DNA from 3 places in the Cytobacillus pseudoceanisediminis genome. Region 3 is predicted to be linked to each of the others. Evidence: predicted binding sites of a transcription regulator. Region 3 holds the regulator's gene; each other region holds the start of a gene.
The links. Region 3 encodes Rex, which represses fermentation and respiration genes when NADH is low (regulators of the CRP and FNR family bind a similar motif). Its sites were predicted from a motif close to TTGTGAAATATTTCACAA; they were not measured.
Positions count from the first base shown of each region.

Region 1: M5V91_RS19790 (cytochrome c oxidase subunit 2A) is a predicted target of Rex. The motif match lies at 1,993-2,010, and genes of this name have one in related genera.
Region 2: qoxA (cytochrome aa3 quinol oxidase subunit II) is a predicted target of Rex. The motif match lies at 1,747-1,764, and genes of this name have one in related genera.

Region 1 covers NZ_CP097349.1:3,663,474-3,666,835, forward strand. Annotated here, with positions in the region: partial or broken gene M5V91_RS19780 (cbb3-type cytochrome c oxidase subunit I) at 1-1,241, opposite strand, end outside; gene M5V91_RS19785 (cytochrome c oxidase subunit II) at 1,319-1,783, opposite strand; gene M5V91_RS19790 (cytochrome c oxidase subunit 2A) at 1,795-1,935, opposite strand; tRNA gene M5V91_RS19795 (tRNA-Ile) at 2,637-2,713, opposite strand; tRNA gene M5V91_RS19800 (tRNA-Gly) at 2,720-2,793, opposite strand; tRNA gene M5V91_RS19805 (tRNA-Cys) at 2,808-2,881, opposite strand; tRNA gene M5V91_RS19810 (tRNA-Gln) at 2,889-2,963, opposite strand; tRNA gene M5V91_RS19815 (tRNA-His) at 2,989-3,064, opposite strand; tRNA gene M5V91_RS19820 (tRNA-Trp) at 3,076-3,149, opposite strand; tRNA gene M5V91_RS19825 (tRNA-Tyr) at 3,157-3,239, opposite strand; tRNA gene M5V91_RS19830 (tRNA-Phe) at 3,262-3,337, opposite strand.
Region 2 covers NZ_CP097349.1:1,553,188-1,556,549, forward strand. Annotated here, with positions in the region: partial or broken gene qoxB (cytochrome aa3 quinol oxidase subunit I) at 1-736, opposite strand, end outside; gene qoxA (cytochrome aa3 quinol oxidase subunit II) at 726-1,715, opposite strand; gene ltaE (low-specificity L-threonine aldolase) at 2,174-3,205, shown strand; gene M5V91_RS08290 (YwzD family small protein) at 3,331-3,362, opposite strand, start outside.
Region 3 covers NZ_CP097349.1:3,868,400-3,871,761, reverse strand. Annotated here, with positions in the region: partial or broken gene M5V91_RS20855 (ABC-F family ATP-binding cassette domain-containing protein) at 1-87, opposite strand, end outside; partial or broken gene moaC (cyclic pyranopterin monophosphate synthase MoaC) at 278-759, shown strand; partial or broken gene M5V91_RS30640 (winged-helix domain-containing protein) at 787-992, shown strand; gene M5V91_RS20845 (redox-sensing transcriptional repressor Rex) at 989-1,429, shown strand; gene M5V91_RS20840 (YdiK family protein) at 1,451-1,654, opposite strand; gene M5V91_RS20835 (CPBP family intramembrane glutamic endopeptidase) at 1,701-2,426, opposite strand; gene groES (co-chaperone GroES) at 2,744-3,028, shown strand; gene groL (chaperonin GroEL) at 3,090-3,362, shown strand, end outside.

The sequences.
Region 1 (3,362 bases), 200 kb from region 3:
GAGCGTCCATATGATCGTTTGTATAACCCCAAGTTTATTAATCTGCGGTGTCAGCATTCTTTTTGATACATAAGGAATAAGCCAGTAGCTGATACCGAAGAACGTCATGACCACAGACATGCCAAGTGTTAAGTGGAAATGACCGACAATCCACATTGTGTTATGAACTACCTGGTTCAATTGGTTTGTGCTTTGTACTATTCCGCCGGCTCCGGCAGGAATAAAAGCAGCCATCGCGATAAATGGCGCGAGGAATCGAACATCTCCCCAAGGAAGTTTCTTATACCAGCCGACAAGACCTCTTCCGCCTTTTTTCTCGCTGTACGCTCAAATACTGCAAACATAGCATAAGCAGTCATTAATGAAGGGAAGCCAATTGCCAAACTCATAAACACGTGCATGTATTTCACAGGTTCAGAAATACCAGGATCAATAATCTGATGATGGAAGCCGCCGGTAATATTCATAATTACAAGTGCAATAACCACAATTCTTGTTAAAAGGTCATTCCACCTACGGCCGCCAATAATCTTCGGCACTATGACATACCAGGCAGAGACCGCTGTTAAATACCAGATGTTTACCAGCGTATGGCCGAACGCCCAGAACAGCGTGCGTGCAACCATGACATTTATTGTCTCCACCCATCCAAAAGCCCAAGGGATAATGGTAAAAACTTCGATGGCTACAGGTATGCTTCCAAAGAATAAGAGAACAAATACACCGGTTGCAAAGAAAGAAAGAATAGGGATATGCTGGCCGGGATTCCTCTTTCGCCAGCTAGCCACATTAATAAAGGCACCAAAGGCGCACATCCATACACCCAATACAATGAAGACTAAACCGATATAGAAAATGGGTGAAGCAGCCATTGGCGGATAGAAGGTATACATAACAGATGCTTCATTCATTAAAATCGGAATCACAGCTAGGACAAATCCGAAAATCTTCATCCAGAAGCCGATCCAAGCCATCTTTCTTACCTTAGGAAGCAGGCCTCCCAGAGTATGAGATAATCCAGCATAAAAGTAACCAATTGTGAAGAAAGCCGACAGTACGACTACCAGCAGCAGACCGTGAGCTGTAAGAACCTGATAATAGTTCAGCCATGCCGGCAATTCCAGCATTCCAGCCCGATTCAGCCCTTGCAATAGTCCAAGTATTCCGCCAAGCAGGATGGCTAAGAAAGCAACAGATAAATATGATTTCGTTATTTTTGCATCCTCCAGGCTAATTCCCATAACTTTATTTGCTTTATCCTTAAATGCTTGTGTTTTTCCTGTTTGCTTAATAACTGTTTCCACTGTTTATCCCCCCTTTATTTCACCGTAATGGTGGTGCTCATCATCTGATGACCCGCGCCGCAGTACTCATTGCAAAGAACCAAATATTCACCTGGCTTATCAAATTTCTGTGTGATCTTTTGTACATAGCCAGGCACAACCATTGCATTTAGGTTCGTGTCAGCGACTTGAAAGCCATGCACAACATCTTTAGATGTCATGATAAAATGAACTGTCGATCCTGCAGGCACTTCAATTTCATTTGGGGTAAAGCTGAATACCTGAAGAATCATAACTACTTCATACTCATTCTCGCCTATCTTCTTAATCCCAGGATTATCGAACGGCGCTGTTTCATCCACTTTTTGAGGATCAATTCGCTCTCCATAGCTTGGCGGCCCCATCTCCAGGGCGAATGTCTGATAGCCCGTAATCAGCATGAATCCAATAATCATTCCAAAGCTTAATATCAGCCATACCTTCTCCGACCGATGCATCATTTTATATCCCCCTATAATCTGGCCATGTACAGGCCATACACAATTAAATAAGTAACAAAGATCCCAAGCCCCACAACTGTAACTGAAAAGAACGTACCCCTTAGAGAGTTATGTTCCTTTGAACTGCTCTGGACCACTTTTCGCGTTTCCACCTTCCATCAGCTCCTTAGCTTTGTTACCTACATCATAGTTGAGAAGGGTTTTCATAAAAGTGAAATGAATCACACTTTTTTCATATATCTTCGCAGGCAAAAATGCTGAAATACTAACAAGAACACAGTAATATCAAGGCTTTCTTCCAATGAATTCTGTACTGGCAAGCATAACGATTCACAAATAATTCACAAAAAGTTAATTCACCTGATTTGTAATGAATCTCAAGCTTTAAAAGATTAATGTAAAGAACATAAGGATTTGAAATTTTAAGTTAGAATTTTGATGAAGTATGTAAACTATCGTCTTAAACTAATCGGCAGGTTAATAAAATTTAAGGAAAACTGGGGGCTATTTTGGATGTTTTGTAATTTTGGCTTTTTCATTAACAGCTGGAGCGTTCTTGAAATATTTTCAGATGATAAAGTTAAGGAACTGAATAATAGAGGAAAAGAGTTGGAAGATAAAACAGAATGAAAATCAGGCGCCCGATACTAAACTAACGAGAGATTGAATTTCGTAGAGAAAAGGTGAAAAATCACGGTATGGATAAACTCCATATGTATTAGTATAATTACCAAATACCTCTAGGGATGGGATTTTAACACAGAAATATAAATCGGTCCAATAACCGTTTTATATTTCTCCAATACAAAAAAACTAACTCCTATTGGAATTAGTTTGAAAATGGTATGTATAATGGTGGGCCTAAATGGACTCGAACCATCGACCTCACGCTTATCAGGCGTGCGCTCTAACCAGCTGAGCTATAGGCCCATATGTTGGAGCGGGTGAAGGGAATCGAACCCTCATCATCAGCTTGGAAGGCTGAGGTTTTACCACTAAACTACACCCGCATATGATTATGGTTTGGAGGCAACACCCGGATTTGAACCGGGGATGGAGGTTTTGCAGACCTCTGCCTTACCACTTGGCTATGCTGCCTTAAAAATGGCTGGGCTAGCAGGATTCGAACCTGCGAGTGACGGAGTCAAAGTCCGGTGCCTTACCGCTTGGCTATAGCCCAATAATATTGCTGTCAAAAAGAATAATGGGGCGATTGATGGGAATCGAACCCACGAGTGTCGGAGCCACAATCCGATGCGTTAACCACTTCGCCACAACCGCCACTATCCTACTGGCAGGGGTAGCAGGAATCGAACCCACATCAAAGGTTTTGGAGACCTTCGTTTTACCATTAAACTATACCCCTATATAAATGGTGGAGGGGGCAGATTCGAACTGCCGAACCCGAAGGAGCGGATTTACAGTCCGCCGCGTTTAGCCACTTCGCTACCCCTCCACGTCTGATAAGACTTAGGAAATGGTGGCTCAGGACGGAATCGAACCGCCGACACAAGGATTTTCAGTCCTTTGCTCTACCGACTGAGCTACTGAGCCACATATTATTTATTTTTTGTAAAAA
Region 2 (3,362 bases), 2.3 Mb from region 3:
ATGCAACTGTGAAAATAGGGAAAGCTGCCACAATCAGAATGGATGTTACAAAGGTAGTCCAAGTGAACATCGGCATTTTCATTAGTGTCATGCCTTTTGTTCTCATTTTCAAAATCGTGACGATAAAGTTTATACCTGTCATCAGTGTCCCGATACCAGCAATTTGCAGCGCGACTGCGTAAAAATTATTGCCGATTCCAGGGCTGAATTCCTTGCCTGCAAGAGGGAAGTAAGATGTCCAGCCTGCATCAGGCGATCCCCCGATAACAAAAGAAATATTAAATAGCATAGCTCCGCTGAAGAACAGCCAGAAGCTAAGTGCATTCAGCTGCGGAAAGGCAACGTCACGCGCACCAATTTGAAGCGGAATGACAACGTTCATTAATCCAATCAAGAATGGCATTGCCATGAAAAGAATCATAATAACGCCGTGTGTTGTAAAAATTTCATTATAGTGCTGTGAATTCAGAAATTCCATTTCAGGGCGTGCTGTCTGAGCTTTCATCAGCAAGCCGTCCATCCCGCCGCGGAAAAACATCAATACTGCGGAGATGATATACATGATACCGATTTTTTTATGATCAACTGTAGTCAGCCATTCGGTCCATAGGTATTTCCACTTTTTTAAATACGTGATGGCAGCGACTGCACCAATCATCGTTAATAAAATAGCAATCTGTGAACCTAGTATAAGGGGGTCCCCAGTAATAAAAAACTCATCCCATTTAATGCCCATGATGGCCACCTCCATGGTTTTCTTGACTATCATGGCTCTCTTCTTCACCATGACCTTCAATTACGTTTGGATTCTCATTTTTATAATTGTCATCTTCTTCGAATGTTTTACCTTGATATCCATGGCCTCTGTAGAGCTCAGGATTTGTATAAGCCTTCGAATTTGGATCAGCATGGTTAACCCATTCTAAATGAGTATTGGAATATGTCAGTCTTCCTAAATGCGTAGGCTTCAGCAGCCCTTCATACTCTTTCTCAGTCAGTTTAGGTGCTGTTTCTTTAACGTCGTCAACCCATTGGTCAAAATCTTCCTGTGTTTGAGCAAGAACCTCAAACTTCATATCCGCATAGCCGCGGCCGTTAAAGTTCGTGTTCTGTCCTTCATATGATCCAGGGTTATCAGCGACAAGATACATTTCAGTTTCCATTTTGGGCATCGTATATTTCTGTCCGCCAAGTGCAGGCACCCAGAAAGATTGCATAGTGCTGGCAGATGTCATTTTAAAGAGAACCGGCGTATCTTCAGGAATATTGACATAGTTCACTGTTTCAATGCCTTCTTCAGGATAGCTGAAGATCCATTTCCAGTCAGCAGATGTTACATGTATTGTAATAGGTTCTTTTTCTTCATAGCCCTTAGGTGTTTCTTCCAGCGCATAAAGTGTTTTTACTGTCGGGATTGTTAGGGCGATGACAATTAAAATCGGAATCCCGGTCCAAATAATTTCAAGTAGTGTACTTCCATGCTCCTCAGGGGGTTCATAATCTTTATTCTCAGGTCGTTCACGGTATTTCCAGACAATGTAGCCGAATAATCCAAACACGACTGCAACGACAAGAAGCATCCAGATAAGGGACCAGTTAATTAATTCGGTAATGCTTCTTGCAACGGGGCCCTGAGGTTCAAATACAACCATATTGCAGCCGCTTAAAACCATTAAGGGCAATAGGGCTGTTAAAGAGAGCAGCATTTTCTTCATCTGATGTTTCATCTCCTTTTGACAAAAACTATTGTTAAATAATTCACAAATAATGTGCGGGTTTTCACAAAGATGCCAAAAAAATATATAGCTGGTAAACATAAGCATCCTTAAAAACCTTTATTTAACTTAGTTATCACTGTGTAAATGATATTAACATAAGCAAATGTGAAAAGTTGTGACAAAAGTGGGAAGGAAATAAATGTAAGCTATTTGGACAGCTTATATTTTTGTTCAAATAGCATTATTACAGGGTTTTGGTCATCAAAACAACTTTTGAACAAATTTTGAACTTTAATGCGACACCCTAATTATCTTATGTTACATCCATATTCAAGCAAAAAACCACCAAATAAAATTCTCCATACAAGAATTAATTAAATGAATTCTCTCTTTGTTGAAAAATACTGAATAGTACAGTAACATGGACTAATAATAGAGAAGGACAGGGTGAGGAAATGACTGATTTAAGAAGTGATACGGTTACAAAGCCAACTGAAGAAATGAGGAAAGCTGCTTATGAAGCTGAAGTTGGGGATGACGTATACGGAGAGGATCCATCAATAAATAAATTGGAAGAGACAGCTGCTGAGGTGCTTGGTAAGGAGGCAGCTCTGTTTGTAACGAGCGGCACACAGGGAAACCAGATTGCCATCTTAACACATTGCCGTCCGGGCAATGAAATTATTCTTGAAGCAGAAAGCCATATTTTTTATTATGAAAGCGGCGCTTCATCGGCCTTTGCCGGAGTCCAGACAAGGACGCTAAGTGGGATAAGAGGTGCAATGAATCCTTCAGAAGTGGAGTATGCCATTAGGGGAGAAGATCAGCATTATCCGGAAACAGGATTGATTTGTCTGGAAAATACCCATAACAGAGCTGGCGGTGCCGTAATACCTATTGATAATATGGAAGAAATATACAGAATTGCCAAAACGAATAATATTCCCGTACATATTGATGGGGCAAGACTGTTTAATGCAGCCGCAGCCTTAAACCTGCCGGCTTCTGAAATGGCCAATCATTGCGACACTGTGCAAGTATGCCTCTCTAAGGGGCTCGGAGCACCTGTTGGTTCCATTCTTGCAGGCAGCAGAGAATTTATTGCTGCAGCAAGAAAATGGCGCAAAAGATTGGGAGGGGGACTCCGCCAGGCTGGGATCATAGCAGCCCCGGGAATTGTTGCATTAACGAATATGAGAGAGCGTTTAGCCGAGGATCACGAAAATGCTCAATATCTTGCACAGCAGCTTGGACAAATCAAAGGGATTGAAATCGTAAATCAAGTAGATACAAATATCATTGTGGCTGATGTAAAAAACCTTAAAATGAACTCATCGGAATTTGTTGAAAAGTTAAAAGCTGGGGGAGTGCTTTCAGGAACTTTCGGACCTTCTTATGTGCGTTTTGTCACTCACTATGATGTTACTAAAAAGCAGCTTGAAGATGCAGTCATAGCCATACACAGAACAGCTGGTCAAATGATCTAACTGCAAATAAAAACGCATGTTTTCTGCAGCAAGCGTTTTTCCGTTTCAAATGAATCGCATATCTCAGCTTAGATGGCTCAAAAAGCACACAAATGGTTATAAGAAAATAAAAGGAAATCGGCGCATTAGCCGATTTCCTTTTTGTTGATTAAAGGTT
Region 3 (3,362 bases):
CCTGGTTTGTACTTCAAGCTTTATATTGGTTAAAATGGGATCAGCGCCAAAATTTTTCGCCAGCTGATTGACTTGTAATAGTATCATGTTCTTTCACCTCGGGTATAGAGTAAGTGTAACTCATTCATATATGTTCGGCAATAAAGGAGACAGGACTATAATCCCTTCTGCAGGGCATTCAATCAAGACAAAAGGCAAATAAATATGTGAGGAACAATACAAAGCACATACAAAGTAACAGAAAAATAGTGTATGATTTTGAAGAGAGGTGTTTTGAATGGCGGATTTTACTCATTTTAATCAAGAGGGCAGGGCAAAAATGGTGGATGTCAGCGATAAACCTGAAACGGCAAGAACAGCCATTGCTCAATCAAGTATTACTCTTAATCAGGAGATATACGAAAAGATAACATCCAACTCTATGAAAAAGGGGATGTACTCGCTGTTGCACAAACTGCAGGCATTATGGCGAGCAAGAAAACATGGGACATTATTCCGATGTGCCATCCGCTGCCGCTTAAGGGCGTGGACATTTCATTTTCATGGAAGGCGGAAGAGGAAGAGTATGTCCTGATCATTACTGCTTCTGTAAAAACGAAGGGAAATACGGGTGTGGAAATGGAAGCGTTAACAGCCGCTTCTGTCTGTGCGCTGACCGTTTATGACATGTGCAAGGCTGTAGATAAAGGAATGGTGATTGGGCCAACCTTTTTAATAGAGAAAACAGGCGGAAAAAACGGAGATTTTAAAAGAAATTAATTCATCATAAGAAATGGGGATGGACGAATGGCCAATGAACCAATTAAGATACCGCAGGCAACAGCTAAACGGCTGCCTTTATACTACCGCTTTCTAAAAACCTTCACTCATCAGGCAAACAAAGAGTCTCTTCAGCAGAATTGAGTGAGGCGGTAAAGGTAGATTCTGCAACAATCCGCCGCGATTTTTCGTACTTTGGTGCGTTAGGAAAAAAGGATATGGATATAATGTGAATTACCTGCTGGGCTTCTTTCGGAAGACTCTTGACCAGGATGAGCTGACTAAAGTAGCTTTGATCGGGGTAGGGAATTTAGGAACAGCCTTTCTTAACTATAATTTTCTTAAAAATAATAATACCAAAATAGAAGTAGCCTTTGATGTTGATGAGAGTAAGGTTGGCACGAAAATCGGTGATGTACCGGTCCATCATATGGATGACCTTGAAGAAGTTATTATAAATAATAATATTCAGGTGGCGATTTTAACGGTGCCGGCACCGCCTGCCCAGGCTATTACCGATCGGATGGTGAATGCGAAAATAAAAGGAATCCTTAATTTTACACCTGCGAGGCTCACTGTGCCAGCCTCGATTCGGATTCACCATATCGATCTGGCAGTAGAATTGCAGTCACTGGTTTATTTTCTGAAAAACTATCCGGAAGAAATGTAAAAAAATGAGCCTTTTGGGGGCTCATTTTTTCATTTTATTTTTCATTTTAAAATGCAGGCCAACCATCCGCAGTCCGGTGCCAAAATCGAATGTGGCAATTATAATCAGAAAATAAGTAAAGAATCCCCAGGTTTCTTCATGCTGGATATTCTGTATGGCTATAAAAGTGAAAAGGCATCCGAGAAGGATGTAAATAAAGCCTGAAAACAAAGGTGTGCTTCTCATCAAAATCCCCCAGTAAGTTTAAAACTCTGCAAAGCATTTCCCTATGCTAGAAAAAGCTGATAAAGCTCTGCATTTTTTCCATTTCTTCTAACCATTTTTGCATATTATCCTGATTCAGCTGGATAACCGCAACAAAGGTGTTCATCGCCACATGGGCAAAAATCGGCACAATAATCCGCTTCGTTTTGACATATAAGAAAGCAAAGGTGAACCCCATTGCCGAGTACAGCAGTACATGTTCAGGCTCGAAATGGGCAAGTGCAAAAATGACTGAGCTGATCAGGGCCGATAAGAAGAAGTTGAAGCGCTTATGGAGAGAACCGAAAATAACTTTTCTAAAGACAATCTCCTCAAGTATTGGCCCAATGACCGAACTAATTAAGATAACGATTGGCGATGCTTCAATAATCCGGATAATCTGCTGCGTATTCTCAGATCCCATTTCAATCCCAATCATATTTTCAATGCTGGCAGCAGTAGCTTGAGCGATCAGGGCCAAAAATATACCCCCAACTGCCCAGCCCGCTGAGCTTGCTGCGGAAGATGCATCCCTATCCAGGCCTTTTTTCATCTCTTTTCTTAATAATAGAAGCGTAATGATCAGTGTAACCGTAAAACTGATGACAAGCCAGTAGGCTACAGCCAGGATCTGCATGTTTTCGGGGTTCTGTCCAAGGGCATCTGCAATAAATAACACAAGCGGAACGCCAAACAAACTGGACAGCTGCATGGCAATATAAGCTATTAATATAAACCAATATTCCTTCTTCAAAATGTTATACTCCTTATTCTGAGTGTTGGAAAACAAGTCCTAAAGCCATTGTACTCTTAATAAGGAGCGGGTTTCAAATATCAGCATCAAAGCAGGAAAATACTATGGGTAAAGTGAAGAGTTCCGAAGCATACTTAAGAGGTTGTCTGTGTCGAAAAATAGCGTGTATGGGCGAATGAAATTTTTTCTAAAAAATTTAAGCTTCACCCTTGCAAATAGAAATGAGATTCATTAATATAATAATTGTGTTAGCACTCATACAGAGAGAGTGCTAATAAATAAAAATATTTACATATTATTTGAGGAGGTTGTTTCACTTGTTAAAGCCACTAGGTGATCGAATTATTATCGAGCTTGTTGAAACTGAAGAAAAAACTGCAAGCGGCATCGTACTGCCGGACACTGCTAAAGAAAAGCCTCAAGAAGGTAAAGTTGTAGCTGTAGGAACTGGCCGCGTTCTTGAAAATGGTGAGCGTGTTGCCCTTGAAGTTGCTGACGGCGATCGTATCATCTTCTCAAAATATGCTGGTACTGAAGTGAAGTACGAAGGCAAAGAGTATTTAATTTTACGCGAAAATGACATTCTTGCTGTAATTGGCTAATCGCCGATCAGACGAAGATTATTAAAGAATAAAGCTAAAATTTTTGAGGAGGTTTTTATCAATGGCTAAAGAGATTAAATTTAGTGAAGAAGCTCGCCGCGCGATGCTTCGCGGTGTGGATTCCCTTGCAAATGCGGTAAAAGTAACTCTTGGACCTAAAGGACGCAACGTGGTTCTTGAGAAGAAATTCGGTTCTCCACTTATCACCAATGATGGTGTGACAATTGCGAAAGAAATCGAGCTTGAAGATGCATTCGAAAACATGGGTGCGAAGCTTGTTGCTGAAGTAGCAAGTAAAACAAATGATGTTGCCGGTGACGGTACAACAACTGCA